Regions from separate parts of the Paenibacillus sp. FSL K6-2859 genome, predicted to be linked through region 2. Evidence: riboswitches for the same ligand, from Rfam matches in the RefSeq annotation. Region 2 holds a riboswitch; each other region holds the start of a gene.

Region 1 (10,123 bases), 4.3 Mb from region 2:
ATGAAATGGCGTTAGTAGAAGCTATAGATAGCGGTATCGTTGCTGGCGCCGCGTTTGATGTATTCGAAAAAGAGCCGCCACAAGCGGATCACCCCTTCTTATCTCATCCAAAAATCATCGTGACGCCTCACCTTGGCGCTTCTACGATTGAGGCTCAAGAAAATGTGGCGATCGATGTTTCAGAACAAGTATTGCATATTCTGCGTAATGAACCGTTCATTAACGCGGTAAACATTCCTCCAGTGGCTCCAAGTGTAATGAATAAGCTTCAACCTTACTTCACGCTTGGGGAAAAACTGGGTAGCTTTGTTACCCAAATTGCAGCTGCTGCTATCCGTGAGATCCATGTGGAATACGCCGGTGATCTTTCGGATGTTGATACCCAACCACTAACCCGCTACATTGTAAAAGGCGTGCTCTCCCGCCACTTTGCAGAGGACGTTAATATTGTGAATTCCATGCATTTGGCGAAAACACGAGATGTGAACGTAGTAATAACTAAAGCTTCTAAAACAAAAGGCTTTACCAATCTGATTACTGTTACTCTAAAAGCTGATCGTGACCAAGAGTATCTTGTTGCCGGTACCCTGCTGCAAGGCTATGGAGAACGAATTGTTCAAGTGAATAAGTTCCCAGTTGATATTGCTCCTGAAGGTCATCAAATCTTTGTATCCCATAACGACAAAGTAGGGATTATCGGACTCGTGGGTACATTGCTTGGCGAGAATGATGTAAATATCGCATCCATGCAAGTAGGACGTAAAATTGTTGGAGGTGCTGCAATCATGCTGCTGACCGTTGACAAAGCTGTTCCTAAGCATGTCCTTGTGAAACTCGCTGGATTACCAGAAATTAATACTGCTGAAGAAATCATCCTTCTTTAATCTATAATATAGAAAGGCCATTCCAGAACGTACTGGAATGGCCTTTCTTTAATTTAACGAATCTTTTTCTTCCTATATTATGAACGAAGGGATTATCCTTCCATCAATATCAGTAAAGCCATACTTTTCAGCAAGCTTTCCAACCACCTGCGGCTCACCGGTCATAGAGATAACCTCTGGATCAGCGGCTAGTGCAGTCACTGCTCGACCAATATATCTCGTCGATTCGCTCATTTTCAGTTCCTCAACTTCTTGCCAATGTTCCTCATCTGTATTCATGGCTTCTAGAACCGCTTCTGTTCTCATCCATCCAGGTGAAAGTGGAATAACCGCAATGCCGTCATCCTTTAACTCCTTCGACAATCCGAAAGCCATACGTAAAAGTGCATTTTTAGAAAGATCATAATAAAAGTTGCCTAAATATTTATAATGATCCCAGAAGGTTGTATGGATAATTAGACCACCAGTTTTTGCCTTGCGCATGAAGGGGATTGCGTAATAATTTGTGATCATTTGTGCTCTCACACCGGCATTAAACATATTGTCCCAATGAGCTGTAGGTAACTCCCAAAAAGGCTTCTGCTCAATAGTTAAATCATTGCCTCCCCATACATTGTTAACTAAGATATCGAGTCGCCCCTTCTCTTCAGCGATTTGACGGATCACTGCTTCTGTTTCCTGATCCTTCGTATGGTCACATCGTATTACCGCACCAGAACCCCCACTCTCTTTTATTTCTCTAAGTACACTATCTATACTCCCCTTAGTATGTTCTGTGGCGGATATATCTGTGGTCCTCCCTGTAATATAGACAAAAGCGCCTCTTCTTGCTAATTCTAAAGCGATTCCCCTCCCTGCACCTCTGCTGCTCCCGGTAACCAAAGCGACTTTCCCTTTCAATGTCATAGCCCTCAACCCTTTCCACATAAATTCGGATTTCAATATTCTGTGATCATTCCTTACGTTTTATAAGTATAGCCCGTATATATGACATCAACTGACATATATAATATAATCATGATTTAGAAAAGATTAATGGTGATCGTCCAATAATTAATTCGAGGAGGCACAATAGCCTAATGAGAGCCGACCGTTTGTTATCTATATTGCTTCTGTTACAAAATCGCGGAAAAATGACTTCTAGAGAACTGGCCCAAATACTCGAGATATCAGAACGAACTGTGTTTCGTGATATGGAAGCATTAAGTGCTTCAGGGATACCCATTTTAGCTGAACGTGGCCGTGAAGGAGGCTGGATGCTAACTGAAGGGTACCGAACCTCCCTAACGGGAATGAAGCCACAAGAGATTGGTTCACTGCTTCTGTCCACTGACGCATCTATATTGAAGGATCTGGGGATACAAGACGATTTCTCTTCCGCTGTTCTCAAACTAGAAGCTGCATCCTCACACCGAACTAGTAACCCAGCACATCACCTAAGCGAGCGTATTCATATTGATGGTGCTAGTTGGCATCCTTCAGATGAGACTTATCCGTTCCTTTCTGTACTGCAGGGAGCACTTTGGGAGGACCGTAAAGTTAAAATCACTTATCTCCGGAGTAATGAGACTACAGTCCGTTTCATTGATCCTCTTGGGTTGGTTGCAAAACGCGGTGTATGGTATGTCGTAGCCAAAAGCGAGGATGAACTAAGAACCTTTCGTGTGTCCAGATTAGTTAACGTTGAGGAGACTCATGAGGGGTTTAAAAGACCTGATGACTTTGATTTAAAACAGTACTGGGAAGAGTCCACCATGGCCTTTAAAGCAGCACTGCCAAAGTATCAAGTAAAGCTAAGGGTTAGAACATCTGTCTTAAAAGAATTACAGCGAGAAAGATTCGTCTCTGTCCAATTGATAGAGCCAACCAGCAATGCAGAGTGGGTGAACATAGATGCCGAATTTAATACGATCGAGTCTGCCTGCCGGATAATCCTTTCTTTTAGTCCCTCAGTTATTGTACTTTCACCACAAGAACTTTTAGAGATGGTAAAGTCTTCTATCACAAAAATTTCCGCTATTTATGAGGATTTTTGACACGAAATCTAAAGAACTACTCCTAAAAGAAGATTTATGTCAGTTCTTACTATAGACCAATCACCTTTAAATCCCATATAATAACACCAATACATAATATTAATAAGGAGGACATTATACCAATGAACTGGATGCATAAACTTCCGTTAAAACAAAGAATTGTTGCCGGATGTTATCTCATTGCCGCACTATTTGCCATTCCTGTTTTAGTTACTTTTATGATCTTAGGCAACATTATTTTGGGTATTGTTCTAATCGTTGTTCTTGCTGCTTTAACTTTACCCGTGGCCCGCTTTATCGAGAGAACGCTTACATCTTCTTTTGATGACATCGCGAATGTATCTCATAGTATTTCTAAAGGGGATTTTACTAGTAGAGCTGACGAGAACGGGTCTATGGGGGACGTAAGTCGTTCCTTTAATACTATGATTGACAAGCTCAAGAAGATTTTAACAGAAGCATCGCAGATCACGCGCCAGGTTATGGATGCAAGCCGTGGAATCGAAGATAAGAATCAGAACTTAAAAATTGTCATGGCACAGGTAGCCTCTTCGTCAAATGAGCTAGCTCTTGGGGCAAATGAAATATCTACGGATATCGCTGAAATGACAGAATCTATTAAAGATATTGAGAATAAAGTCTCCAATTATACGAACTCAACGAAAGAAATGAACAGACGTTCAATACATACATTAGAACTGGTTGAACAAGGGCGCCAATCCGTAGATACTCAAGCTGAAGGCATGCGCAAAAACATCCAGGCTACTCAAAAAGTAGCGGATACTATCGAGGCCTTGTCTCATAATGCTCGCGGAATAACGATGATCACAAAGACCATCACTGAGATCGCTGAACAGACTAACCTGTTATCGCTGAATGCCTCTATCGAAGCAGCACGTGCCGGAGAACATGGTCGAGGATTTGCAGTAGTCGCACAGGAGGTCCGTAAGCTTGCCGAAGAATCAACGGCTTCAACAAAGGAAGTCTTTGGTTTAGTTCGGAGCATTGAAACTGATATTAAACAAGCGATTGACAATATCGCTATCAACGAAGAAGTCGTACAGGTACAGAATGAGATGATCACTCAATCTGCTCATATCTTTGCTCAAATTGTACAAAGTGTGCAGTATATTACCGAGCAGATCTCTTCCTTCTCTTCTGAAAGTGATCTTATGCTGGAAAGTGCCTTGAAAATCTCAGGTGCAATAGAAAATATATCTGCAATCACTCAGGAAACTGCTGCTGGCACCGAAGAAGTGTCGGCTGCAATGAATGAACAAATTAATGCCCTGCAGTCCGTCGCAGAAGAAACTGAGAAAATGACTCAAGCCGTATTTAATCTACAGAAAACGATCCATATCTTCAAGTTTTAAACAACTTGCATAACGAATAAACCAAGCCATAAACCGTCCTCTAAGTTTGTCTTAGGGGACGGTTTATTTTCTATTATTTCATAGGTTTGACAAGACTTTCGTCAAAATTCGAGTTAATTTGCGATAATATATTGACAAAGGATGATCCCAAGGAATATATTGTAAAGGAAAATTCTTCTTATAAATTTTAAATTAATATAGGCAAAATCTTCGAAAGAGGATGACGCAAAACCATGGATCTACAGCCTCATTTTTACTCTGAGGCCATGATTGCCAGGTTGCTAAGGACCCGGGACGGCTGAACTATTGTTCAGTCTTTACGGCGATTTACGCCACCAACCTGTGCCCTTTTTCGGAGCACAGGTTTTCTATTTTTGAGTTTATTGATCAATCAGATCACTTCGAAAGATCAATAACATAATAAATATTAATCAACTTGTGAGGTGTATCTTTTGAAGACAGTCGCAGATTATATGGCGGAAGCACTACGTAACCTCGGAGTGACCCATTCTTTTGGGATCATTGGTAAATCGATTTGTCCCGTAGTTCTTAAGATGGTAGACTATGGTATTGAATTTATTCCAGGGAGACATGAATCCAGCTCCGGATTCGCAGCAGCTGGATACGCGCTGAAAACTGGTAATCTAGGCGTAGCATTTGGTACTTCTGGTCCAGGCGGAACTAACCTGCTTACAGCAGCAGCACATGCGAAAGCCAACAACTTGCCAGTGCTGTTTATTACGGGCCACCAATCTATTAAAGAGCTTGGAATCCCCCAATGTCAGGACTCTTCCTCTTACTTAGCTGATTTAGCGGAGATGTTCAGACCTGCCACCTTGTTCAGTAAACTTATTGAACGCGGTGATCACTTTAGTACTATTTTTAATCATGCGATTTCAATTGCTCTTAACCAACGTGGGCCTGTTCATCTTTGTGTGCCGTTTGATGTACAGACAGAAGGATTGGAAGAGTGCAATATTGTAATTCCCGAACGCGAATCTCTAGTAAGTCTAGCGAATATCGACAGAGTAGTTGATGCTATCAATGCCTCAAAGAATCCTTTGATTATTGCGGGTAAAGGGGTCAATCGATCTGGGGCGCATAGCCAGCTTATTCAGCTCGCTGAAACTTTTAATATACCAGTAGTAACATCACCTGGTGGTAAAGGGGCTATGGTTTGGGATCACCCACTCTATCATGGTCCTATTGGTGTTGGAGGTTGCAACCACGGGGATGACCTGTTGAATAAAAGTGATCTATTTATAGTTCTAGGATCACGATTAAGTGATATGACCGTCTGTAACCTAAAACGGGAGAATCACCCGACAACATTAATTCAATTTGATATTGATCCGACCTTTGTTGGAAAAATCTTGTTCTCCAAAACGATACCAGTCACTGGTGATCTACGTGATAACCTAGTGTGCTACCTAAATCATATTGATCCTAATCATATTACTAAACGTGAAGCTATCCCTTATGTAGATTATTCAGAAGAGCTTCCCAGTCTGAAGAATCTTTCCCTTGCGTCTATTATGAGCACGATGAGTGATCTGATTCCTGACAATAATACAGTATTTGTTGATGACGGCAGTCATGGATTCAATGCTGCTAAATGGTACAAGGTTAAGAAACCAGGCAGTTTTGTATTTGATGCTTATTTTGCTTGCATGGGTAATTCTATCGGTATGGCTATTGGTGCAAAGGTTGCAGCTCCTGAAGAAACTGTCTTCTGTATTACAGGTGATGGCTGTTTTATGATGCTAGGTACAGAAATAAACACCGCCGTCTGCAAAGATATCCCTGTCATCTTTATCGTAGTAAATAATAAGCAACTCGATATGGCGCTTAAAGGGATGGAAAAAACTACTGGCCGTATTGATGGAACGATATACGAAGTCCCAATGGACGTTGTGAAATTTGCCGAGTCTCTAGGAGCGACAGGCTACAAGTGTGAGACTGCGGAACAATTCTCGACTGCAATTAAGGACGCCGTTGCTCTTAACCGTGTTGCAGTTATTGAATTATTAACAGACCGTGATGAAGTCCCTCCGACTGCACACCGTACTTTGAACCTAAATTAGGAGGCTCACTATGAAAGATAATGTTAACAGTGGTCTGAACCACTTCACGAATCTCTCAGGAGACTATGGCGCTAAAGCACTAGCTCCGATTAAGGAACATTTCCCTGACTTGGCAGAATTCATCATGGGTAATGCGTATGGAGATATTTTTCAACGCAATACCATTGAAGCTGACTGGAAGGAAGTCTCTGTTATTTCTGCTCTAATTGCAATGGGCCAGTTCGATCAATTAGGAGTTCATTATGTTATGGCTCTTCGTGTAGGAGTTACTGTAGAACAGCTCAAAGGGATTCTACTACACTTAGTACCCGCTATAGGGGCACCTAGAATCATCACAGCCTTTAATATTCTTCTTGAAACCATAGAAGAGATCCAATAAATAATAATTCGACATAAATATACACATTTCGTCTTTATTATTGTGATTTAAGAAGATAGATTACTATAGGAAAGATCGAACGTGGAGATAAAGTTCTGTCCTGGACAGTGGGCGCTGGATGGAAAAACGTAACATTTGTTATTGAATATCAAGCGTTACAACATAAAAAGCGGCAGGCCAAGGATTAACCTTAGCTTGCCGCTTTTTATGTTGATCTGGTCTTTAGGACTCGCTAGCAAAGAATAACCCCTTTTCAGTTAGCGCACACCTTATTTCATCAAGCCCTTTTGGTCCCATCCCATGGAGTGCCCGAAGTGCAGGCTTTGAAAGTCCACTCGGTAGCTCAGATTCTGTTCCGTTAACCATGGACATATGCATCTCCCTGATTACTGATATCTTTCATGTTTTTCCCAACCCATGGTACGCGCTACAGCGTCTTTCCAGGCGTTGTAACGTCGTTCACGCTCATCTATACCCATTTCAGGTGAAAAAACCCTCTCAGCTTTGTTAAAGCTTTCTAGTTGTTCTCTTGTCCAGACTCCTGAGGTTAATCCAGCCAGAAGTGCTGCCCCCAGCGCAGTCGTCTCCGCATATGTAGTTCGAGTCACTTCACTCCCGAGGATATCAGACTGGAACTGCATCAGCAAATCATTACGAACAGCTCCCCCATCTACACGAAGTCCGGTCAATGGCATGCCTGCGTCTTTTTCCATCGCCCCAATTACATCTCTAGACTGAAATGCTAGCGACTCTAACGTTGCTCGTACCAAATGTGCCGAGGTCGTCCCTCTTGTCAGACCGAAGACTGCTCCACGTGCGTACATATCCCAATAAGGTGCACCTAGTCCAGTAAAAGCAGGAACGACCACAACCCCTTCGCTGTCCTCCACTTCCCGCGCTTTGTCTTCTGAGCCTGCTGGCTCCGCTATGAGGCCTAGCCCCTCCTGAAGCCATTGTACAGCCGCTCCGGCTACAAACACACTGCCCTCGAGTGCATAGTAGAGTTCATCCCCCATTCCCCAAGCTACAGTGGTCAACAATCCATGACTGGAGACTACAGCTTCTGTACCTGTATTCATTAGAATAAAGCATCCAGTTCCATATGTGTTTTTGGCACTTCCGGGTTCAAGACAAGTATGTCCAAACAAAGCAGCCTGCTGATCTCCCAATACAGAGTGAATAGGTATTTCTGCCCCGAACCACTGCGCATCTGCTGCTCCAAATTCACTACCGGACATTCTCACTTCCGGCAGGATGGAGCGGGGTACACCAAGCTCTTCCATCAGCTCTTCGTCCCAGCAGCGCTTATGTAGATTATATAGCATTGTACGCGAAGCATTAGTTACATCAGTAGCATGTACAGCTCCACCAGTAAGCTTCCAGATTAGCCAGCTGTCTACGGTCCCAGCTAGTAGCTCGCCATTATTCCCCCGCTCTCGTGCGCCGTCCACATGATCAAGAATCCAGGAGAATTTAGTTGCAGAAAAATAAGCATCCACAACGAGTCCAGTCTTGCTAGCAATGAGTCCCTCTAATCCCTTATTCTTGATCTCTTCACACAGCTCTGCAGTACGTCTGTCCTGCCACACAATCGCAGGATAAATCGGCTTACCCGTTGCTCTATCCCAGATTAGGGCCGTTTCCCTCTGATTTGTAATTCCAATAGAAGATATTTCCTGAGGTGTTATCCCGCCCCGAGTAATCGCATCTCTTGCAGCTGCAAGCTGTGACGCCCAAATTTGCTCTGGGTCATGTTCCACCCAGCCAGGGTGTGGGAAAGATTGTTTAACCTCGTATTGCCCTTGTGAGACGATTCTAGCGTCCTTATCGAACACTATGGCTCGTGAACTAGTAGTCCCTTGGTCTAAAGATAAAATCATTTGCTGGCCTCCCAAGCATAAACAATGAGATATGTTCCACGATGAACAAGATTAATGTGTTTGTTTCAACAAAAAGCACCTCTGCTGTCAGAGGCGCTATCACACATTGTGTTTGGAATTACTGTTTTTCGACAGGAAGTCTTAGGGTAAAGGTTGTACTTTCGCCCAACTTACTGGAAGCTGAAATGGTTCCGTGATGCGACTCAACAATATTTTTAACAATCGCAAGCCCAAGTCCCGTTCCACCTGATTCTCCCCGTACACGTGCCTTATCGGCTTTGTAGAAACGATCAAATATATACGGCAGATCTTCCTGCGGAATGCCGACGCCTTCATCCTGAATTTTAATTTCAAAATAGCGACGCCCTTCTAAGACACAAGTTCCTGTATGAACTGTGATCTTCTTGCCACCCTGCGTATGACGAAAAGCATTATCGAGCAAATTGGTTAAGACCTGCTCAAGCTTATCTTCATCCGCCGCTTTAAGAACAAGAACATCGCTGTCTTTATTTAGCTGCAGATGAATATCACGCTCTTTCGCACGTACGGAAAATTTGCGATACACTCGTTCCAGCAGTTCGTTCACATCTACTTCTGCCTTCAACATATCCGTATGTCCAGCTTCCATTCGCGCAAGGTCGAGCAGATCCTTTACAAGACGTCCCATACGGAGTGATTCATCATGAATGACCTGAATCAGTTCACTGCTTTCCTCTGGTGAAGAAGCCATACCGTCAAGTAAAGCCTCACTATAACCTTGCATCATCGATAACGGAGTCCGAATCTCATGAGAAACATTTGCCACGAAGTCACGGCGCATTTTCTCGAGCCGTACCTCTTCAGTCACATCACGCAGAACAGCAACCACCCCACGAATGCTTCCTTCAGAGTATAAAGGTGCCATATGCACTGACCACACGCCCTGCCGGACATGTACATTCGAGCGCTCATCGCCGCCTTGCTTCAACGTGCTCAAAAATAAAGGACGCAGGGGAGGTGGAACATTACTCTCAGCCGTTTCCGTATGAGGTTCAATGTCGCTCTCTTGTTCCCACTCTAAATCGCTCCAGCTCTCAAGTAGCGATTGACCATGCGGATTGGTCAGAATAATCTGGCCTAGGGTATCAAAGGTGATTACAGCATCACTCATGCTACGCAATACACTGGATAGATGACCCTTTTCATGGTGCAGACTGCGAATATTCTCTTCCAACTCCTCAGCCATATGGTTAAAGGAAGTTGCCAATTGGCCAATTTCATCGCTTGTGACAAGCGTCAGCCTTGTTCCGTATTCACCACGTCGAATGTTGTTTGCAGCCTCGATGACACGTTGCATCGGTTGAGTGATCTTGGTGAACAAGAACAATGCGAAGAATGTCGTCAAGGAAAATCCGATCATGCACGTATACATAAATAAACGTTTGATATCGCCGGAATTAGCAAAGTTGCTGTCGATATAGGGAAGTAGAAACAACCCGAGTGTAATC
Region 2 (10,123 bases):
AGCGGACGTTCATTAGAGGATCAGCCAGAGAATATCGTCCAGACAGCCGCCATGGTTAAACAAATTGCAGATAAAAAAGGAACAACACCCGAAGCCATAGTGCTATCCTGGCTAATGACACATCCGGCAGCTATTCAGCCTGTGATTGGGACTGTGAATCCGCAGCGCATCGCTGCCTGCGCCGATGCGGACAAGCTGGAGCTTACTCGAAAAGAATGGTATGACCTATATGTTAGTTCACGTGGTACTCGTCTTCCCTAACTGAACCCACAATTAAAACTCGCAAGAATTCTTAATAGCCTAATCGCGCTTCACGCGCGATTAGGCTATTTTTAATGCAGTCGCCTCTTATATCGTTCTTTATTGCGAATAAAAATAGATATCAAGCGATAAACCGAGATAAATAGAGATAAATTAACATTATCGTTCTTTATAGAGTACAAATGAGACTTATTGACAGTTTTCTTTTCAAATTATTCCATGTATTATTCATTACAGAAGTTGTTCTTAATAAAGAACAATAATAACGAACCAAAGTAACTCAAGACATTGAGGGGAGGTATTCCTCTGAGACCCAGATCAGCAAAAAGAAGGCCTAAACGAAAGAAGCAAATCGGATTACGTGTTCTGCAATCAGGAATGGCTGTCTCCGTCTTGTTTCTGACTACCTCGCAGCAAGTGGGTAGTACCTATGGTGGTTTTGGAGCTACTGCGCAAACCACTAGCACCATTAGCTTTTGCGAAGTATTTCCAAACTCGATCAAGGGGCTTCTAACAGAACTCAAAGATCATATCGAAAGAGCTACTGCTTTAAAAGGATCTCTGCAAAGCTATACCCCTTCAGGCAGTCTCTCAGACGTTTCGGGAATAGAAGGCATGACGCTGGATGAGCTTGATGTCGCAGCGCAAGAGATTTCCACACAAATCTCCGCACTTCAATCTCAAATCAATGGCGTGAATGAGCAACTGGCCACCAACAGCCAAATTTGGAACGAAATCAATGGTGAGCTGAACGCAGCAGCAGCCGTCCTATTCCAGATTGGAGGATATATGACCTCTCTAGATTCAAACTGTCTAGAAATCAAGGATGAACCATTCTTCAGAGAGCTGCAAAGCAGCCTAAATCAAAGTGGGGTAATCTCTGAATCTCTAAATGCTTCATTAAAGGGAGTTATCCAGTACCTAAACTCCATACACGACATCGGCCTTCCATTTGCTTCGGTAGTGACCAGTGATGTATATGGACAACCCGAGTTACGCAATGAGGCGTTTCAGCAGCCGTTGCCTTTCCTGATTCCTTTTAGTCAGCCGGCCGGCAATATCTCTAGCGAACTGACCTCCACTTATGAGAATCTCAACACTGAAATGAATGACCTTAAAGAATCCGCTACTTCAGGAATCAGCAATCTTCAGAGTCAGCTCCAATTGATCAGTCAAGCCCGTGAACAACAATTGGAAGCCCTTGAGAAAGCCCGATTAGAGGCGCTGGAACAAGCGAAGAAAGAAGAAGAGCGTTTGGCCCTGGAGAAGAAGGAAAAGCAAGAAGCCGAGGACAAAGCGAAAGCAGAAGAGAAAACAAAAACGGAAGTGACTCCACCGACAGGTGAAGCAGCTCCAGAAAACATAAATAAAGAACAACCTGAAGCCCCAGCCACTAACCCAGTCGTTCCGGGAGTTGGTGAAGAGCCAACGATTCCACAAGATGTACCACAGCAAAAGGTTCCTCAGGAGACGCCAAAGGCGGAAGATACAACCTCTTCCCCACCGGCAGCAACACCAGCTCCTGCGGCCCCTCAACAAGACAAAGGTGGAGAATAATATGCGGATTAAAAAAATGATCAACAATACATTATCGAGCATCATGCTTGTCATCTTTATCCTGCTGGTGGTAGCTGTAGTTTTATCAAAGGCCTCCGGCGGTGAACCTGCCTTCTTCGGATACCAGATCAAATCCGTACTCTCAGGTTCGATGGAACCAGGGATTCACACCGGATCGATTGTCGCTTTAAAACCCGGAGGAGATATGAATCGCTTCAAAAAAGGCGATGTTATCACCTTTAGAAATGAAGAAAACCTGCTCATTACTCACCGTGTTGTGGAAGCAACAATGAACAACGCTACTGGTGAAGCCATGTATCGTACGAAAGGCGATAACAATGATGCGCCTGATATGAACCCTACCAGTTCAACGAATGTTGTAGCTGAGTATACCGGGGTTACCGTACCTTACGTAGGTTACGCTATGAATTTCGCAGTTTCCAAAGCTGGAAGTGTCGTGCTCATGATCGTACCAGGCTTGATGCTCCTGCTCTATGCCCTGTACTCATCATGGAAGGCTGTAGCTGCACTCGAAAAGAAAAATGCTGCTATACTGCCCACCTCTCCACCCCCAACTGAAATACAGTAATCCGTTGATTGTCCGCTTCCGCTTACGAACCGGAAGTTACAATATATAAATTTTATAAAAAAACCACAAAAACCGAGGAGGAATTTTAATTATGGGTATCAAAAAAACATTGGGTCTTGGCGTAGCATCTGCAGCACTGGGTTTATCATTGATTGGTGGAGGAACCTTCGCTTACTTTAGTGACACTGCACAAAACACTTCTACATTCGCTGCAGGTACACTCGATTTGAACTCCGACCCTTCTGTTATCGTAAATATCGCAAACCTGAAGCCAGGTGATACTGTATTTAAAACCTTCAAATTAAAAAATGACGGTTCCCTCGATATCGGATCTGTTCTTCTTAAGACAAGCTACTCCGTTAATGATGTGGGCGGTAACAACAACGGTGTTGATTTAGGTAAATCCATTAAAGTTAAATTCTTAACAAATCTTGATAAGAGTAATATATTTCAAGCCGATAAAGTAGTTTATGAAACAACACTAGCCGATTTGAAAGCTTTGTCCCCTGATATCGTAGAAAGAAAGTTTTTACTCAGTGAAGCAGCTGGAATTAAAGCCGGTACTAATGATACATTCGCAGTCCAATTTGAATTTGTTGATGATGGCCAAGATCAAAACTATTTCCAAAAGGATTCATTAACACTAACTTGGGATTTCTTTGCTAAACAAGGCAAAGGAACTGACTACTAATCTAATAAGTCTTCCATTCGAAGAGCAGCAGATTCTTATTCCGGAAAGCGGATAAGTAGATGCTGCTCTTCTCTTTACAATAAACTTTGTCGAATTTATCGATATTTGCTATACTAATAACAAAAAATACGGAGGGGCGTCAGCATAGTGGCACAAAATATGGGCCAACGTATCCAGCATCTCCGCCTAGAAAAGGGATTCTCCCTATCTGAGCTTGCGGACAGAGCGGATGTTGCTAAATCGTATCTTAGCAATGTGGAGAGAAACATCCAATCCAATCCTTCCATCCAGTTTATCGAAAAGATCGCCGATGCGCTTCAGGTATCCATCCATGCTTTGCTCTATGGAGAGCCTAATGATGCTGAGGAATCGCCTTTAGATTCGGAATGGTTCCGATTGGTGCAGGAAGCTATGGCCTCAGGCATAAGCAAACGCGAATTCAAGGAGTTTCTGGACTACCAGAAATGGCGCCTGGATCAGAAGGACTAATCCTTCATCTGATCTAATAAGATCCTCTTCTACTCATACTATCAAACATAAACGCCTTCGCCCTCCTAACATGGATGGCGAAGGCGTTTTATATTCTAACCATGTATCGTGTACAACTTATAGAAAAAGGGCACAGCGATTTATCGCCATGCCCTTTTTCGGTATATAACGCTCTAATGTATTACTGCACGGCTTGCACAGTCTTCTCCTGAAAGAATCGACGAATTTCATCTGCCTTTATGCCAGCCTTCTTAGCTGCTAATAATAAATGTACCCACTCTACGTCTACATCAATAACCTGCTGTTCTCTGTTGCTTCCCTGGTTGGACTTGTCCAAAAAATCTCCTCCTAAGATTTTACGTCCCCAGGCAATCCGGCTGTCATAGTATTTCTACCTTAGACCCGCGACTTTGTGCCCCTGTCTTTCGGCAGGTTTACCTTTTACTGGACCCTTTACACGAAAGGATCTACTTCAAAAAGGATGAAAAACGCTAACTGCAATAACATTATACTATACTAAAGTGGAAAAGTGTGTCGATTTCTGATTAGTTTTTCCATTAAAAAACAAAAAATAGAAGCTCTTTTCTGTGATATCTTGTCCTATTAACACGATACTCGTCCTATTCATAAAATTAATTAAGCCAATATAATGATGCTTCCTTCCCTATTAGTTAAAAATAAGGATATTAGAATCATTTTAGTGGGCCTTAGGAATGGGTAATGAGAAGAAACAGCGTTCTTTTCATTAGAACAAGCTAACCCATACCATTTTGCGAACGTATTGGACGAAAGAATGAATTGATTACACGTGTGGAAAGTAGCACAATAAGATGAGAAATGAAACCGCAATCATCACAGCTCCAGTAAGCGTTGACACAAAATGTCACGTATGGAGTTCATCCGTTAAGGAGGATGTATTCATGGCAGCCAAAGAGCCCTATAACGAATCCATTTGGAGTAAGTATTACGGACCCAATTTAGGCTACATTCAAGAAAGATATGAACAGTTTGTGAAAGATCCATCCACCGTAGAGAATAATTATCGCGAGCTTTTTACAAATTCGGGTCCCCCACCCCTAACACCGGACAGCGAACCGGCTCCACAGCCTCGCATTTCGGGAGACACCGAATGGCTTAGAAAGGCAGTAAGAGCTTCCAAGCTAATCGCTAATATTCGTATATATGGCCATATGGCCGCTGATATTGATCCGCTTGAGCGTGATCACAATCCCATGGCTAAATATCTCGAACTCGAAACCTATGAGCTGACTCGTGAGGATCTGATCGCACTACCTGCCACGCTCATTTGGGAGAATGCCCCGAATGATGTGCATACCGGATGGGATGCAGTTCAGCGTATGCGTCAGGCTTACACCAAGACGATCGCCTATGAATTCGGGCATGTGCATGAAGAAGAAGAACTGAAATGGTTGAACAGACAGGCAGAATCCACAAGCTCACCAGCGCCTTTAAATAATACAGAACGTAAAGAGCTGCTAAACCGCCTGATCCAAGTCGAGCAATTCGAAACCTTCCTCCACAAAACCTTTGTGGGTCAGAAGCGTTTCAGCTTGGAAGGCAATGACGCTCTCGTACCGATGCTCGATGAAATCGTACGCGCTGCTGCGCATGACGGTGCAGAGCATATTCTGATGGGCATGGCGCATCGTGGTCGCCTCAACGTTCTTGCCCATATTTTGGGCAAACCTTATGATATTATATTTTCAGAGTTTCATCATTCTCCAAACAAGGAGCTTTTCCCTTCCGAAGGCTCTACAGGCATTAACTATGGCTGGACGGGTGATGTGAAATACCATCTCGGTGCAGACCGCGCTGTTCGCGAAGGAGAAACCGTACGCACAAGAATAACACTAGCGAATAACCCAAGTCACTTGGAATTCGTCAATCCTGTCGTGGAAGGCTTCACTCGTGCTGCTCAAGAAGATCGGAGCACAGCCGGATTGCCGAAGATTGATACCAGTAAAGCTATAGCGGTGCTAATGCATGGCGACGCTGCTTTTCCAGGTGAAGGAATTGTTGCAGAAACACTTAATATTGGCAAACTTCAAGGTTATCAGAATGGCGGGACGATCCATATCATTGTTAATAACCGGATCGGCTTTACGACAGAAAGTGAAGACTCCCGTTCAACGCATTATGCGAGTGACATCGCAAAAGGATATGAAATTCCAATTATCCATGTCAACGCTGATGATCCCGATGCCTGTATATCAGCTGTTCGTTTAGCTAGCGCATATCGCAATCAATTCAAAAAGGATTTCGTTATTGATCTCATCGGTTATCGTCGTCATGGACATAACGAAATGGATGATCCTGAAACTACACAACCTATCGTGTACGGCAAGGTGCGTAATCATCCAACCGTTTACAAGGTGTATGCGGAGCGGCTACAGCGTGAGAAAATCCTTACAGCTGAAGATGTACAAAAGATGCACATTGAAACAGAAGGCGTATTGCAACGTGCATACGATAGTATGAAGGAAGGCAATCACAAGAAAAAAGAACCAAAAGCCTTCGTTCCTCTTCAAACAGAGCGCTCAGCGGCAGGGACTACAGCCGTACCGATCTCCAGTCTGCAAGAGATTAATCGTGAGCTACTAACCGTACCTGATGGATTCCAAGTCTATCCGAAACTGGAACGTATTCTGCAGCGTCGCAAGGATGCATTGAATGAGGGTGAAAAGGTCGACTGGGCACTCGCCGAGTCTCTCGCTTTCGCTACCATCCTGAAGGATGGAACGCCAATTCGACTTAGCGGTCAGGATGCACAGCGCGGCACCTTTGCACACCGCCATCTAGTACTGCACGACAGCAAAACAGGAGAATTATTCTCTCCGCTTCATCAGCTAAGTAATTCCCGTGCTTCCTTTGGCGTATATAACAGTCCGCTATCTGAAGCTTCTGTGCTAGGTTTTGAGTATGGATATAATGTGTTCGCACCAGAAACTTTCGTCATCTGGGAAGCACAATATGGCGACTTCGCCAATGCAGGTCAGGTTATATTTGATCAATTCATTGCCGCCGGACGTGCGAAATGGACACAGCGCAGCAATCTCGTCGTCATGTTACCGCATGGTTACGAGGGACAGGGACCCGAGCATTCCAGTGGTAGATTAGAACGCTTCCTGCAGTTATCCGCGGAAGAGAACTGGACCGTTGCCAACTTGACCACCGCTTCTCAATATTTCCATGTCTTGCGGCGCCAAGCTGCTTTATGTGGACAGGAAGACGCTAAACCACTGGTGATTATGACGCCGAAGAGTCTCATTCGTAATTCGCGCAGCACATCTGCCGGTACTGAGCTCGCCTCCGGACAATTCCAGCCTGTGTTAGCAGAGCCCCTGCTAGGCCAGAAACCAGGTGAGGTCAAACGTCTGGTAGTCTGCAGCGGTAAAGTAGCTATCGACATCCAAACAGAGCTAGAGGCTGCTTCAGACAAAGGTTGGTCATGGCTACATGTACTACGCTTGGAGCAACTCTACCCGTTCCCAGAAGTTGAACTGAGTGCTCACTTAAGCTCCTTCACCTCCCTTCAGGAAATTGTCTGGGTGCAAGAAGAGCCGAAGAATATGGGCGGATGGAGTTATACCGAACCTCGGTTACGCGCCATCGCACCGAACAACACTAGCGTAAGATATATCGGACGTCCTGAACGTTCCAGTCCTGCGAGTGGTTATGCAGATGTTCATAGCTTTGAACAGCGTAGAATTGTTTCAGAGGCCCTAAAAGCAAATTCACAAGTACAAACAGCTGTACCATCCTCTTAAGAGGATGGTATCACAATAGCGTAAACCATTATGTTTGGGGAGGTAACGGCCTGTGTCAGAAATCTTAGTACCCGATCTGGGAGAATCTATATCCGAAGGAACCATCTACAAATGGCTGGTTAAAGAAGGCGACACGGTAGGTCAAGGTGATGTGCTTGCTGAGTTAGAGACGGATAAAGTCAATTTGGAAATTAGTGCGGAGGTGGAGGGTGTCATCTCCTCCATCCTGCGTCAAGCGGGCGAGAACGTAGCCGTGGGCGAAGCCATCGGCATCATTGGAGCCGCTAGCGGCAGTACACCGCAGGCCGCTGAGAGCAAAGCGCCTGAAGCGGCACCGGCAAGCGGCACCGCAGCAGCCGCACCTGTAGCAGCGCCCGAAGTCGCTGTAGCGGGTGGCGAAAGCCCCGCTGCACTGGCATCGCCGGGCGCACGCAAGCTGGCACGGGAGCGCGGCATCGACCTCGGCGATGTTAGCGCCCGTGATCCTATCGGCCGGATTGGTCAGGCCGATGTGTCGGGCCATGGTGCAGCAGCGCCACAGGCCGCTGCACCGGTAGCTCCGGCGGCGCAAGCCAAGCCGGAGCCAGCGAAGCCGGCAGCGAGCAAAGCCGCTCCGGACGATGGCAAGCACGTGGAGCGCAAGCGCATGTCGCGCAGACGGCTCACGATTGCCAGCCGCTTAGTTGAAGCGCAGCAAACTGCAGCCATGCTGACCACCTTCAACGAGGTGGATATGACCGCGATCCTCGACATCCGTAAACGCCGTAAGGATGCGTTCAAAGAGAAGCATGAAGTTGGACTAGGCTTTATGTCCTTCTTCACCAAAGCTGTGATCGGAGCACTGAAGACCTATCCACTGCTGAACGCTGAGATCGACGGTGAAGATCTGGTCGTTAAGAAGTTCTACGACATCGGTATTGCAGTTGCAGCTAAGGAAGGTCTGGTGGTTCCGGTTGTCCGTGACGCGGATCGCCTAAGCTTCCCGGAAATCGAACGCCAAATTGGCGATCTCGCTTCCAAAGCACGCGCCAATACACTCAGCCTCTCCGAGCTACAAGGCGGAACGTTCACCATCACAAACGGTGGTGTATTCGGTTCCCTGTTATCCACTCCGATTCTGAATACGCCTCAAGTGGGTATTCTAGGGATGCATAAGATTCAATTGCGCCCAATCGCGCTGGACGAAGAAAGAACCGTTAACCGCCCAATGATGTACATCGCCCTTTCCTACGATCACCGGATCGTTGACGGCTCTGAAGCGGTTAGCTTCCTTGTCAAAGTGAAGGAATTGCTGGAAGATCCCGAAGCGCTGCTGCTGGAAGGCTAACCCTGATCGATCTTTCGACTTAAGAATATAAAAAAGGTATCCCTAAAGCTTCGCATTAGGGATACCTTTTTTTATATCTGAATCAACTTTTGAGATGAAGTATTTCGTAAGTACAGGGTGAATCATGAATCCTTAGTTTAGAAAGCCCGGCGCTGTCAGCAATGCTTCCTACCTTGCATATGATCTAACTGTATTTTGTACACTTATTTATTTCTGATCTCCCATATCCTCTTCCTTCATTGCATTCTCTACAACTAAAATCGCAAAAACGTTTATTTCCACTAATCTAAGCATCAATAGCTGTATTAAATACAACTACAGGGCTTATATAAAGGTATTAGTTAACTTTAATTGTATATAGTACAACTAACTTAGCGCATGCAACTACAAAACTACAAGAATCTACTTCAGCAGCTCACCAGCCACCTGAAGAAATTGCTCCTTGGTCAAAATCTTATCTCCGTAGCTAGTGAGCGTATAATACGCATCCTGCTTCTCGTTATACCAATTCAGATAGTCGTAACTGACCTCTTTCTTTACTACTTTGTTATAAACAACCTCCGTACCTGCTACTACAATCTTATCCGCTTGATTCTCAGGTTCTTGCTCCACGAACACTTTCCCGCCATGCATGATCGTGGCAGAGATACTTATAAAAGCATTATTCTTCGAATAAATTGCACTGATCCAGCCTGGTTCCGACCATGGAATAGCCTTCATAAATATATTATGGCTCCCCTTCTCTTTGTTCACCTGGGCTGTAAGATCTTGTAATGTCTCCTGGTATCGAGAACTTTTCTTATCTGCATCCGTTGTCGGATAATTAGGGTATATAACCCCATATTTAAAAGCATACCCTGATGCCATTGCAGGAAGCATCGGTGCCTCTGTCCGTTTGATTTCCTTTAAGAAATCAGAGTATACGCCTATCCGCTGCTCTTTATACTTAAATTGCAATTCTGTCGCCATGCCTTCTGCACCTGCTTTGTTGTTCATCAAATATGCAATCAGCTCACCCGGTTTAGCAAATGTATCGGCTTGCTGCGCATATTTATCATAGGAGGCTACTCCTGCCGATTCATTCGGGGCAACATGCTGGACCTTCACTACGCCTTCACTATTGCGGATCTGGATATATTCCGATGCAGCATAGGCTGTCACAGAGATCAGCAGGAACAATGCTAACATACTGGCAATTGCCGTTGTTTTATTCATCATCCGCAGCGAAAAAGACCGCTTTCGAGAGGATATGCCATGGATACGACCCATGACCTTCTCTTCTACATCGATTTTACCCAGAAGTTCATTGCCGGCCGAGGCATAGATTATATCTTGGTATTCATCGCTGATTGTGGTTCGTTCCATTTGATCTCCTCCTCCAATTTTATAGCTTCCTGCACCTTCCGCTTGATCCGGTTCAT
Region 3 (10,123 bases), 290 kb from region 2:
TAGACTCTTGAATTGTGACAGGCTCAAAGATTTATTCCAAATATGTTAAAATCATCAACTATATTCAAATAAAAAAGCGATTGCCCCGATTGATGCTCGGACAAATCGCTTTTATAATAATATTCCATATTTATAAACTTTTTACTTATTCATATCTTTCCACTCAATACATGCTTCAAAAAATACAATATCACTATTCTGGCCACGGACATATATACCATCATCCGTTACAGCTGAACGTAAAATGACCAGTTCATCCCCAAACTTAGCTTCTTGTAGATAAGTAATCCGGAAGCGTGTGAACTCCGCATTATCCCATTCCGCTAAACTGAGTGCATCACAACATAAATCTCCGTATCGGGCATTATTCAAATGTCCGTTGCTATCCAGCCCACTATATCTTACCTGATACCGATAAGCTTCTTCCATAGTAATATCAGTAGGGATCGTTACCTTAACAGGCATATCGCCTACTGAATCGCCATTATAATGCTTAACTTGAACTGGAAGAGCGTTCGGTCTGAGTATCTTTCTCTTCTCAATATCTACTAAAGCCCATATAGAACGCGCTTTGGCAATCTCTATATGATCTGCATCCAAAATACGATAATCCCGTTGCCATAAAGCCCCTTTGGTACCTTTACTCCAGGTATGTACACTAAGCACATCATTTGGACGAGGAATACGCTTAAAATCAAGATCTAACGTAATCATCATCCAGCCCATTCCTGCATTCAGCATTTCTTCTACACTTATCCCCAAATTACCCACGGCGAAGTCCGCTGCGCATTGCATTACATCCAAAATAAAGGATAACTTCGCTTTTGAGCGATAATCCGTGTCACTCGCATGTACAGAAAATTGCTCTATCCACACAAGATTAGTATGGTTCTCCATTGTTTATCCCCCTACAATGCAAAAAATCCTTGCATTTATTTGAAGTATCCACATATACCACTGCTCTATCCACATAAAATGGGGACTACTTTCAATTATGAATAAATTTAATTATTTCATCCACATGTTAGTAACTTTTATTTTTTTGTTATTTCCCCATAACTTATCCACATTATTTAAATCAACCGATAAAGGGAACAAAAAAGCCATTGTTGATAAATCAACAATGGCTTCGTGTGCTTGGCAACGTCCTACTCTCCCAGGACCCTTCGGTCCAAGTACCATCGGCGCTGGAGGGCTTAACGGTCGTGTTCGGGATGGGTACGCGTGGAACCCCTCCGCTATCGCCACCAAACATGCGTCTGTCAAACAGACGCTGTCGCGTGAAATTTGCTTCATCACAGAAGTGTGAATAAATTCCATAGCGTAATCCAGGCTTGATGCCTGAAAACTGAATCCGAATTGAATTTGCGTCTTAAGTATAGGATAAGCCCTCGACCGATTAGTATTGGTCAGCTCCATGCATTACTGCACTTCCACCTCCAACCTATCTACCTCGTCGTCTTCAAGGGGTCTTACTAATTGGGAAATCTCATCTTGAGGGGGGCTTCACGCTTAGATGCTTTCAGCGCTTATCCCGTCCGTACGTAGCTACCCAGCCATGCTTCTGGCGAAACAACTGGTGCACCAGCGGTACGTCCATCCCGGTCCTCTCGTACTAAGGACAGCTCCTCTCAAATTTCCTGCGCCCACGACAGATAGGGACCGAACTGTCTCACGACGTTCTGAACCCAGCTCGCGTACCGCTTTAATGGGCGAACAGCCCAACCCTTGGGACCTACTTCAGCCCCAGGATGCGATGAGCCGACATCGAGGTGCCAAACCTCCCCGTCGATGTGGACTCTTGGGGGAGATAAGCCTGTTATCCCCAGGGTAGCTTTTATCCGTTGAGCGATGGCCCTTCCATGCGGTACCACCGGATCACTAAGTCCGACTTTCGTCCCTGCTCGACTTGTAGGTCTCGCAGTCAAGCTCCCTTATGCCTTTGCACTCTTCGAATGATTTCCAACCATTCTGAGGGAACCTTGGAACGCCTCCGTTACTCTTTAGGAGGCGACCGCCCCAGTCAAACTGCCCGCCTGACACGGTCCCCGTACCGGATTACGGTACTAGGTTAGAACCTAGATACGATCAGGGTGGTATCCCAACGGCGCCTCCACCGAAGCTTGCGCTCCGATTTCTACGGCTCCCACCTATCCTGTACAGATCGTACCCAAATTCAATATCAAGCTGCAGTAAAGCTCCATGGGGTCTTTCCGTCTTGTCGCGGGTAACCTGCATCTTCACAGGTATTAAAATTTCACCGGATCTCTCGTTGAGACAGCGCCCAAGTCGTTACGCCATTCGTGCGGGTCAGAATTTACCTGACAAGGAATTTCGCTACCTTAGGACCGTTATAGTTACGGCCGCCGTTTACTGGGGCTTCGGTTCATAGCTTCGGATTGCTCCTAACCACTCCCCTTAACCTTCCAGCACCGGGCAGGCGTCAGCCCGTATACTTCGCCTTGCGGCTTCGCACAGACCTGTGTTTTTGCTAAACAGTCGCTTGGGCCTTTTCACTGCGGCCCCCTCGTGCTATTCACACTACCGGGGCACCCCTTCTCCCGAAGTTACGGGGTCATTTTGCCGAGTTCCTTAACGAGAGTTCTTCCGCGCGCCTTAGAATTCTCTTCTCGCCTACCTGTGTCGGTTTGCGGTACGGGCACCTTCTCCTGGCTAGAGGCTTTTCTTGGCAGTGTGAGATCATGACCTTCGCTACTGTAATTTTCGCTCCCCATCACAGCCCAGCCTTAACGATGTGCGGATTTGCCTACACATCAGCCTCACTGCTTAGACGGACATATCCATCAGTCCGCGTCACTACCCTCCTGCGTCACCCCATCGCTCATAGCGGATTACGGTGGTACAGTAATTTCAAACTGTTGTCCTTCGACTACGCCTTTCGGCCTCGCCTTAGGTCCCGACTTACCCTGAGCGGACGAGCCTTCCTCAGGAAACCTTGGGCTTTCGGCGGATCAGATTCTCACTGATCTTTTCGTTACTCATACCGGCATTCTCACTTGTATGCTGTCCAGCGCTCCTTACGGTACACCTTCAACCCACATACAACGCTCCCCTACCCCAGATACATACGTATCTAGCCATAGCTTCGGTGGTGTGTTTAGCCCCGTTACATTTTCGGCGCAGAGTCACTCGACCAGTGAGCTATTACGCACTCTTTCAATGGTGGCTGCTTCTAAGCCAACATCCTGGTTGTCTGTGCAACTCCACATCCTTTCCCACTTAACACACACTTGGGGACCTTAGCTGATGGTCTGGGCTGTTTCCCTTTTGACAATGGATCTTAGCACTCACTGTCTGACTCCCGGCAATAAGTATATGGCATTCGGAGTTTGACTGAGCTTGGTAATCCTTGCGGACCCCGCACCCAATCAGTGCTCTACCTCCACTACTCTTATACCGAGGCTAGCCCTAAAGCTATTTCGGGGAGAACCAGCTATCTCCGAGTTCGATTGGAATTTCTCCGCTACCCCCACCTCATCCCCGCATTTTTCAACATGCGTGGGTTCGGGCCTCCAGTGCGTGTTACCGCACCTTCACCCTGGACAGGGGTAGATCACACGGTTTCGGGTCTACGTCCACATACTCATTCGCCCTATTCAGACTCGCTTTCGCTGCGGCTCCGTCTTCTCGACTTAACCTTGCATGTTAAACGTAACTCGCCGGTTCATTCTACAAAAGGCACGCCATCACCCATTAATAGGGCTCTGACTTTTTGTAAGCACACGGTTTCAGGTTCTATTTCACTCCCCTTCCGGGGTGCTTTTCACCTTTCCCTCACGGTACTGTTTCACTATCGGTCGCCAGGTAGTATTTAGCCTTAGCAGATGGTCCTGCTGGATTCATACGGGGTTTCACGTGCCCCGCACTACTCGGGATCCGTCTCGGAGAGAACACAGTTTAGGTTACAGGGCTTTTACCTCTATCGCGGGCCTTTCCAGACCTCTTCACCTACCATATTCCTTTGTAACTCCATGTGAGACGTCCCACAACCCCTAAGAGCAAGCTCTTAGGTTTAGGCTGTTCCGCGTTCGCTCGCCGCTACTGACGGAATCACTATTGTTTTCTCTTCCTCAGGGTACTTAGATGTTTCAGTTCCCCTGGTCTGCCTCTACATCTCCTATGTGTTCAGAGATGAGTAACTGCGAATTACCACAGCTGGGTTTCCCCATTCGGACACCCCCGGATCAAAGCTTGCTTACAGCTCCCCGAGGCAGTTTCGTTGTTCGCCACGTCCTTCGTCGGCTCCTGGCGCCTAGGCATCCTCCGTGTGCTCTTATTAGCTTAACCTTGATTTTTCCGTAGGAAAATATCATACAATGACATTTCTCTTGGAATCATCTCACTAATAACATTTACTTGTTTGCACAAGTTGCTAAAAGATGTTCTAAAACGCAAATTCGTTTCGGTATCCAGTTTTCAAGGATCAAGTCTTACTTGAGAGCTTAAACTCTCAAAACTGAGCAACGAGTGAGTAACAGGCCTAAACCTGAGATTTGGAAGTTTAACTTCCGATTTGAATGTCTTCATTGCAGAAGACGATTCTCCATAGAAAGGAGGTGATCCAGCCGCACCTTCCGATACGGCTACCTTGTTACGACTTCACCCCAATCATCTACCCCACCTTCGGCGGCTGGCTCCCTTGCGGGTTACCCCACCGACTTCGGGTGTTGTAAACTCTCGTGGTGTGACGGGCGGTGTGTACAAGACCCGGGAACGTATTCACCGCGGCATGCTGATCCGCGATTACTAGCAATTCCGACTTCATGCAGGCGAGTTGCAGCCTGCAATCCGAACTGAGACCGGCTTTGATGGGATTGGCTTCACCTCGCGGCTTCGCTTCCCGTTGTACCGGCCATTGTAGTACGTGTGTAGCCCAGGTCATAAGGGGCATGATGATTTGACGTCATCCCCACCTTCCTCCGGTTTGTCACCGGCAGTCACTCTAGAGTGCCCAACATTACTTGCTGGCAACTAAAGTTAAGGGTTGCGCTCGTTGCGGGACTTAACCCAACATCTCACGACACGAGCTGACGACAACCATGCACCACCTGTCTCCTCTGTCCCGAAGGCCGCCACTATCTCTAGTGGATTCAGAGGGATGTCAAGACCTGGTAAGGTTCTTCGCGTTGCTTCGAATTAAACCACATACTCCACTGCTTGTGCGGGTCCCCGTCAATTCCTTTGAGTTTCAGTCTTGCGACCGTACTCCCCAGGCGGAGTGCTTACTGTGTTAACTTCGGCACCAAGGGTATCGAAACCCCTAACACCTAGCACTCATCGTTTACGGCGTGGACTACCAGGGTATCTAATCCTGTTTGCTCCCCACGCTTTCGCGCCTCAGCGTCAGTTACAGCCCAGAAAGTCGCCTTCGCCACTGGTGTTCCTCCACATATCTACGCATTTCACCGCTACACGTGGAATTCCACTTTCCTCTTCTGTACTCAAGTCACCCAGTTTCCAGTGCGACCTCAGGTTGAGCCCAAGGTTTAAACACCAGACTTAAATGACCGCCTGCGCGCGCTTTACGCCCAATAATTCCGGACAACGCTTGCCCCCTACGTATTACCGCGGCTGCTGGCACGTAGTTAGCCGGGGCTTTCTTCTCAGGTACCGTCACTCCGGTAGCAGTTACTCTACCGGACGTTCTTCCCTGGCAACAGAGCTTTACGATCCGAAAACCTTCATCACTCACGCGGCGTTGCTCCGTCAGACTTTCGTCCATTGCGGAAGATTCCCTACTGCTGCCTCCCGTAGGAGTCTGGGCCGTGTCTCAGTCCCAGTGTGGCCGTTCACCCTCTCAGGTCGGCTACGCATCGTCGCCTTGGTGGGCCGTTACCCCACCAACTAGCTAATGCGCCGCAGGCCCATCCCTCAGTGACAGATTGCTCCGTCTTTCATTCTTTCTTCAGGAGAAGAAAGAAATTATCCGGTATTAGCTACCGTTTCCGGTAGTTATCCCAGTCTAAAGGGCAGGTTGCCTACGTGTTACTCACCCGTCCGCCGCTAAGTTATTTTGAAAGCAAGCTTTCAAAATAACTCCGCTCGACTTGCATGTATTAGGCACGCCGCCAGCGTTCGTCCTGAGCCAGGATCAAACTCTCCAATTAGTATTGAAAAGAGCGATATGCTCATTTTGAAACATCTGACGAGAAAATTAATTCTCACGATGAAATTTCAAAAGCGTAAAATACGCTGTGAAACTCATCAGTTTTGGAATTCACTTTCGTGATTTCCTACTCACTCGTTGTTCAGTTTTCAAAGATCAAGTTCTCGTTGGCGCCGTTTAATGTCTCAGCAGCAACTCTTATAATATATCATGTTGTTCTCAGTAATGCAAGCTTTATTTTTCGAAAACCGTTTATATCACTCTCTCAAACATTGCCTGTACGCTTTCCAACAACGCTTAACTATAATAACCTATCTATTCATAGAAAAGCAACCCCTAATAGAAAAATAAACAACCAGCTTAATAATTAAGCTGGTTGTTTATTTAATAGAGTTATGATTCTAGCGATGCAAATTAATAGTATTTTGCTGCAGTATACTTACTTGAAGCCTTAATAAAATCTGCATTCTTCTTACTCTTCGCTGCCGATGCATCTACCGTAGTATCAATAGTAACCCATTTCCCATCCATCAGTACTTCATTCCATGCATGATATTGGGTAACGTAGCTAGTATTCCCCATCACCAACTTAGCAGGCACATCTACACTACGCAGCATTGCGGCAAAAAGAGAAGCATAGTCATAGCAGATTCCTTTTTTAGTATTCAAAGTGTTGTTAATGTTCGGAATATAATCTGTTGTTACGTTATTAGCAAGAGAATAATCGTATTGTACATTAGCAACTACATAGTTATAGATTGCCTTAACTTTTTCTTCATCTGTTGTTTTGCCTTTTGTAAGCTCTTTTGCCTTAAGGATCGCTTTATCAGAAGAACTCCATTTCACATTCTGTACGGAGCCCAAATATACGGAATTCGAGTCACTCATGGTTACATCTACTACTTCGGAATATAACGATTTGTATTTATTTCCTGTTGTGTTCTCAAGAACAGAAACCTTATAAGTACCATTACCTTGTTGTAAAGGGAAGTCCTCCGCTTGTCCAGAAGCATATAAGTTATATGTATAGCTGCTGTTGTCTTTAGTGATCATGAGTTTGATTCTTTTATCTTTCGGAATATCATAGTTAATCCCAATAACACCTTGAGCCACTTTTGATGTAATCAACCAGCTCGCATCTACACTTGCGGCTTGAGCTGTGCTTACCGGAACCGCAGTAATTAGTACGAACAGCGCCATCATCATAAAATAAACCTTTTTCACGGATAAAACCCCTTTCGGTAGCTGGCTGCCATCCTTTCGGGAAGGCCCTTTAGCTTTGCGTCCCTACCTTTCGATAGGTTTGCCGTTATCGTATAAGCTCTATCTGTTCTAATTTCACTAGACAAATTAACAGAATCAGTCCTAGTAGAAATATGAATCTAAGATTCTTATATATTTTATAAAAACAAAAAAAGCCTCTTCATTCGGTAACTGGCTGCCATCCTTTCGGGAAGGCCCTTTAGCTTTGCGTCCCTACCTTTCGATAGGTTTGCCGTTTATCGTGTTTAGCTTTTATAGTCTTATACTACCATATTTATCCTCGTAAACAAGAACAAAATTGCTAGATTTACTATTATTTTATAGTTATTTCTCTGTATTTGAGTTCTCTTGTTATTTCTCGTCAACGATTAGGAAAGCTTGGCATGAACAATCAAACGATGTGTAGGATCTACTAGTGGGTCACACGTAATTAGGGTAAGAATTTTATCTTTGTTATTCCCGTCTAGAACAGACACATCACTAGGAAGTACAACAGAAATATCATAAACCTCGTAATTATAAGTCTGATCGCTAGTTTTTACCGTAATCGTATCCCCAATCACAACCTCATTCAATCGGTTAAACAATCTGCCCGTAGTTCTAGCTCTATGCGCAGCTATTGCAGCGTTCCCTATTTCTCCTAATGGAGTTGTTTCTTTCATATGGGCCGCAGCATGCTTCATATTCGCTTTAGTAGCCCCTTCTAATACAGGCAGCTTCAGATCGATCTTATCGATCTCAATTAATGCGATGACTTTGCCACCCACTTCAATTTCCGGTTCCGGCTTTTCTGTTTCTTGCGGCTGTGCTTGTGCATCTAGAACGGATTCCTCCGCTAGTAGCTGAGTGACCTCGGCATATCTGCTCTTCAGATCAGGTGGTGGAGTGCTTTCAGTGGTGCTGAGTTCAGCTGATTCTAATAGCTTATCCTGCTGCCAGTCGTTATACCATTCGTTAGCTTTTGGATAGAGCATGATAAGGATCCCAGCCAGTATGAGCACGCACGAGAATTTACGCATGATTGTCACCTCCGTGTATTGATTCTCTTGATTTTAGAATACCCATTTACGACTTCCGAAGAAATTAATGATCACCGTAACAAAGGTTACTAATACCTTGGAGATCAACACTTGAATGCCTAACTTGTCAGTCAACAGATGCATTAATAGCAGCGATATCCCTAAGACCACCAGATTCAGCATGATAAACTTCAACAACTGTACCTTATCAAAACCTTCTTTTTTGCCACGATCGCGATCCCGAAAGGTTACTTTTTTATTCAAAATAAAGCTATTCGCTGTCCCTGCACTATAAGAAATCACCTGTGCCAATGCATATACCATCCCAAGTGAGTTCAGTAATGTGAAGATTACGAAATCAATGAGGGTATTTACCAGACCTACAGCATTAAATTTGAGAAACTGTATGAAAGCAGTCCGCAAGTTCTTATCTGACATCATTGTAATCCTTCCGGCGATCCACTTCTTCTTCGTTACGATATCCTATGGTCTCACTGACAATATACAATGGTCTATCCTTAGACTCGTCATAAATCCGTCCAATATACTCACCGATTACACCTAGCAGCATCAGAACGATACCGTTAAAGAGCAAATTGACGCCTACAATGGAAGCCCAACCCGGAACCGTCCATGAGGTGAAAAAGATTTTTTGAAACAATACGAAGAATAAATAGAGAAAGCTGGAGAAGGAAAGAAAGAATCCGACATACGTAGCAATCTTAAGTGGCTTATGCGAAAAAGAAGTGATCCCATCCAGCGCAAAGCGAATCATTTTCTTAAGAGGATACTTAGTTTCTCCTGCAAATCGTTCTTCCCGCTCATATTCCACCATCGTCTGCTTAAAGCCGACCCAGCTCACTAAACCTCTGACATACCGATTTTTTTCCTTGAGACCCCGCAAGACATCACATACCTTACGATCAATAAGACGGAAGTCACCTGTGTCCGTAGGAATGTCTACACTTGTCATGCTGCTGAGCAACCGATAAAAGATCTTAGCCGTTACTTTTTTGAACATCGTTTCTCCACGGCGCTTCAGCCGCTTCGCGTACACAACGTCATAGCCCTCTTTCCACTTCTCGATCATTTGCAAAATGACCTCCGGTGGATCTTGAAGGTCAGCGTCAATAACAACAACCGCTTGACCTTCGGCATAGTCCATGCCAGCTGTAATTGCTACCTGATGTCCGAAATTACGCGAGAAGTCAATTAGCTTGACGCATTCATCCCGATCACTGATCTCCCGAATCATCTGGGCCGAACGATCACGACTTCCGTCATTAACGAAGACTAGCTCATAAGTATCGCCGCATTCGTCCATTACTTTTTTCAAACGTTCATAAGTAACGCTAATTACTTGCTCCTCATTGAACATGGGTACAATTACACTATATCTGGCTTTCACCTTTATTCCTCCTAAAAGCTTTATGGAGCGTTACAACTTTCTATTCCTCATAATAACGCTGTAAGCATAAACTTATTGTTATAGATATTTTGAAAAAATCTTAGAAAACCCAAGATGGGAACCAACGCAGCATATCCTTCACATAATCTCCGCTTACCTGCATCCCTGATAGGACTGGGTAGAAGGCGACAAAGAGCAGCAAAGCAACAGCCACATAGATATAACTAACATAACGAGCCTCAGGATACTTACTATCTAACAACTTCATTATATATACAATACCAAGAATCATAAAAGGCACCATAG

Evidence for each region. Region 2 has a riboswitch for cyclic di-GMP ahead of MHB64_RS01960 (anti-repressor SinI family protein). Riboswitches for the same ligand answer to the same signal wherever they lie in the genome.
Region 1: another riboswitch for cyclic di-GMP. It lies ahead of MHB64_RS21480 (thiamine pyrophosphate-binding protein); the one in region 2 lies ahead of MHB64_RS01960 (anti-repressor SinI family protein).
Region 3: another riboswitch for cyclic di-GMP. It lies ahead of MHB64_RS03225 (transglutaminase-like domain-containing protein); the one in region 2 lies ahead of MHB64_RS01960 (anti-repressor SinI family protein).

What each region holds. Positions count from the first base shown of each region.
Region 1 covers NZ_JBBOYU010000001.1:4,784,364-4,794,486, forward strand. The annotation lists gene serA (phosphoglycerate dehydrogenase) at 1-884, shown strand, start outside; gene MHB64_RS21465 (SDR family NAD(P)-dependent oxidoreductase) at 957-1,790, opposite strand; gene MHB64_RS21470 (helix-turn-helix transcriptional regulator) at 1,964-2,920, shown strand; gene MHB64_RS21475 (methyl-accepting chemotaxis protein) at 3,043-4,293, shown strand; cyclic di-GMP riboswitch class I at 4,484-4,579, shown strand; gene MHB64_RS21480 (thiamine pyrophosphate-binding protein) at 4,737-6,377, shown strand; gene MHB64_RS21485 (carboxymuconolactone decarboxylase family protein) at 6,388-6,756, shown strand; gene glpK (glycerol kinase GlpK) at 7,143-8,636, opposite strand; gene MHB64_RS21495 (ATP-binding protein) at 8,755-10,123, opposite strand, start outside.
Region 2 covers NZ_JBBOYU010000001.1:438,077-448,199, reverse strand. The annotation lists gene MHB64_RS01985 (aldo/keto reductase) at 1-261, shown strand, start outside; gene MHB64_RS01980 (hypothetical protein) at 550-1,818, shown strand; gene sipW (signal peptidase I SipW) at 1,820-2,407, shown strand; gene MHB64_RS01970 (TasA family protein) at 2,499-3,098, shown strand; gene MHB64_RS01965 (helix-turn-helix domain-containing protein) at 3,258-3,587, shown strand; gene MHB64_RS01960 (anti-repressor SinI family protein) at 3,769-3,924, opposite strand; cyclic di-GMP riboswitch class I at 3,952-4,036, opposite strand; gene MHB64_RS01955 (2-oxoglutarate dehydrogenase E1 component) at 4,508-7,375, shown strand; gene odhB (2-oxoglutarate dehydrogenase complex dihydrolipoyllysine-residue succinyltransferase) at 7,428-8,702, shown strand; gene MHB64_RS01945 (hypothetical protein) at 9,105-10,067, opposite strand; gene MHB64_RS01940 (RNA polymerase sigma factor) at 10,028-10,123, opposite strand, start outside.
Region 3 covers NZ_JBBOYU010000001.1:725,882-736,004, reverse strand. The annotation lists gene MHB64_RS03245 (acyl-[acyl-carrier-protein] thioesterase) at 142-897, opposite strand; rRNA gene rrf (5S ribosomal RNA) at 1,136-1,252, opposite strand; rRNA gene MHB64_RS03235 (23S ribosomal RNA) at 1,380-4,308, opposite strand; rRNA gene MHB64_RS03230 (16S ribosomal RNA) at 4,571-6,128, opposite strand; gene MHB64_RS03225 (transglutaminase-like domain-containing protein) at 6,542-7,351, opposite strand; cyclic di-GMP riboswitch class I at 7,365-7,445, opposite strand; cyclic di-GMP riboswitch class I at 7,554-7,634, opposite strand; gene MHB64_RS03220 (class D sortase) at 7,759-8,409, opposite strand; gene MHB64_RS03215 (GtrA family protein) at 8,443-8,850, opposite strand; gene MHB64_RS03210 (glycosyltransferase family 2 protein) at 8,837-9,817, opposite strand; gene MHB64_RS03205 (phospholipid carrier-dependent glycosyltransferase) at 9,918-10,123, opposite strand, start outside.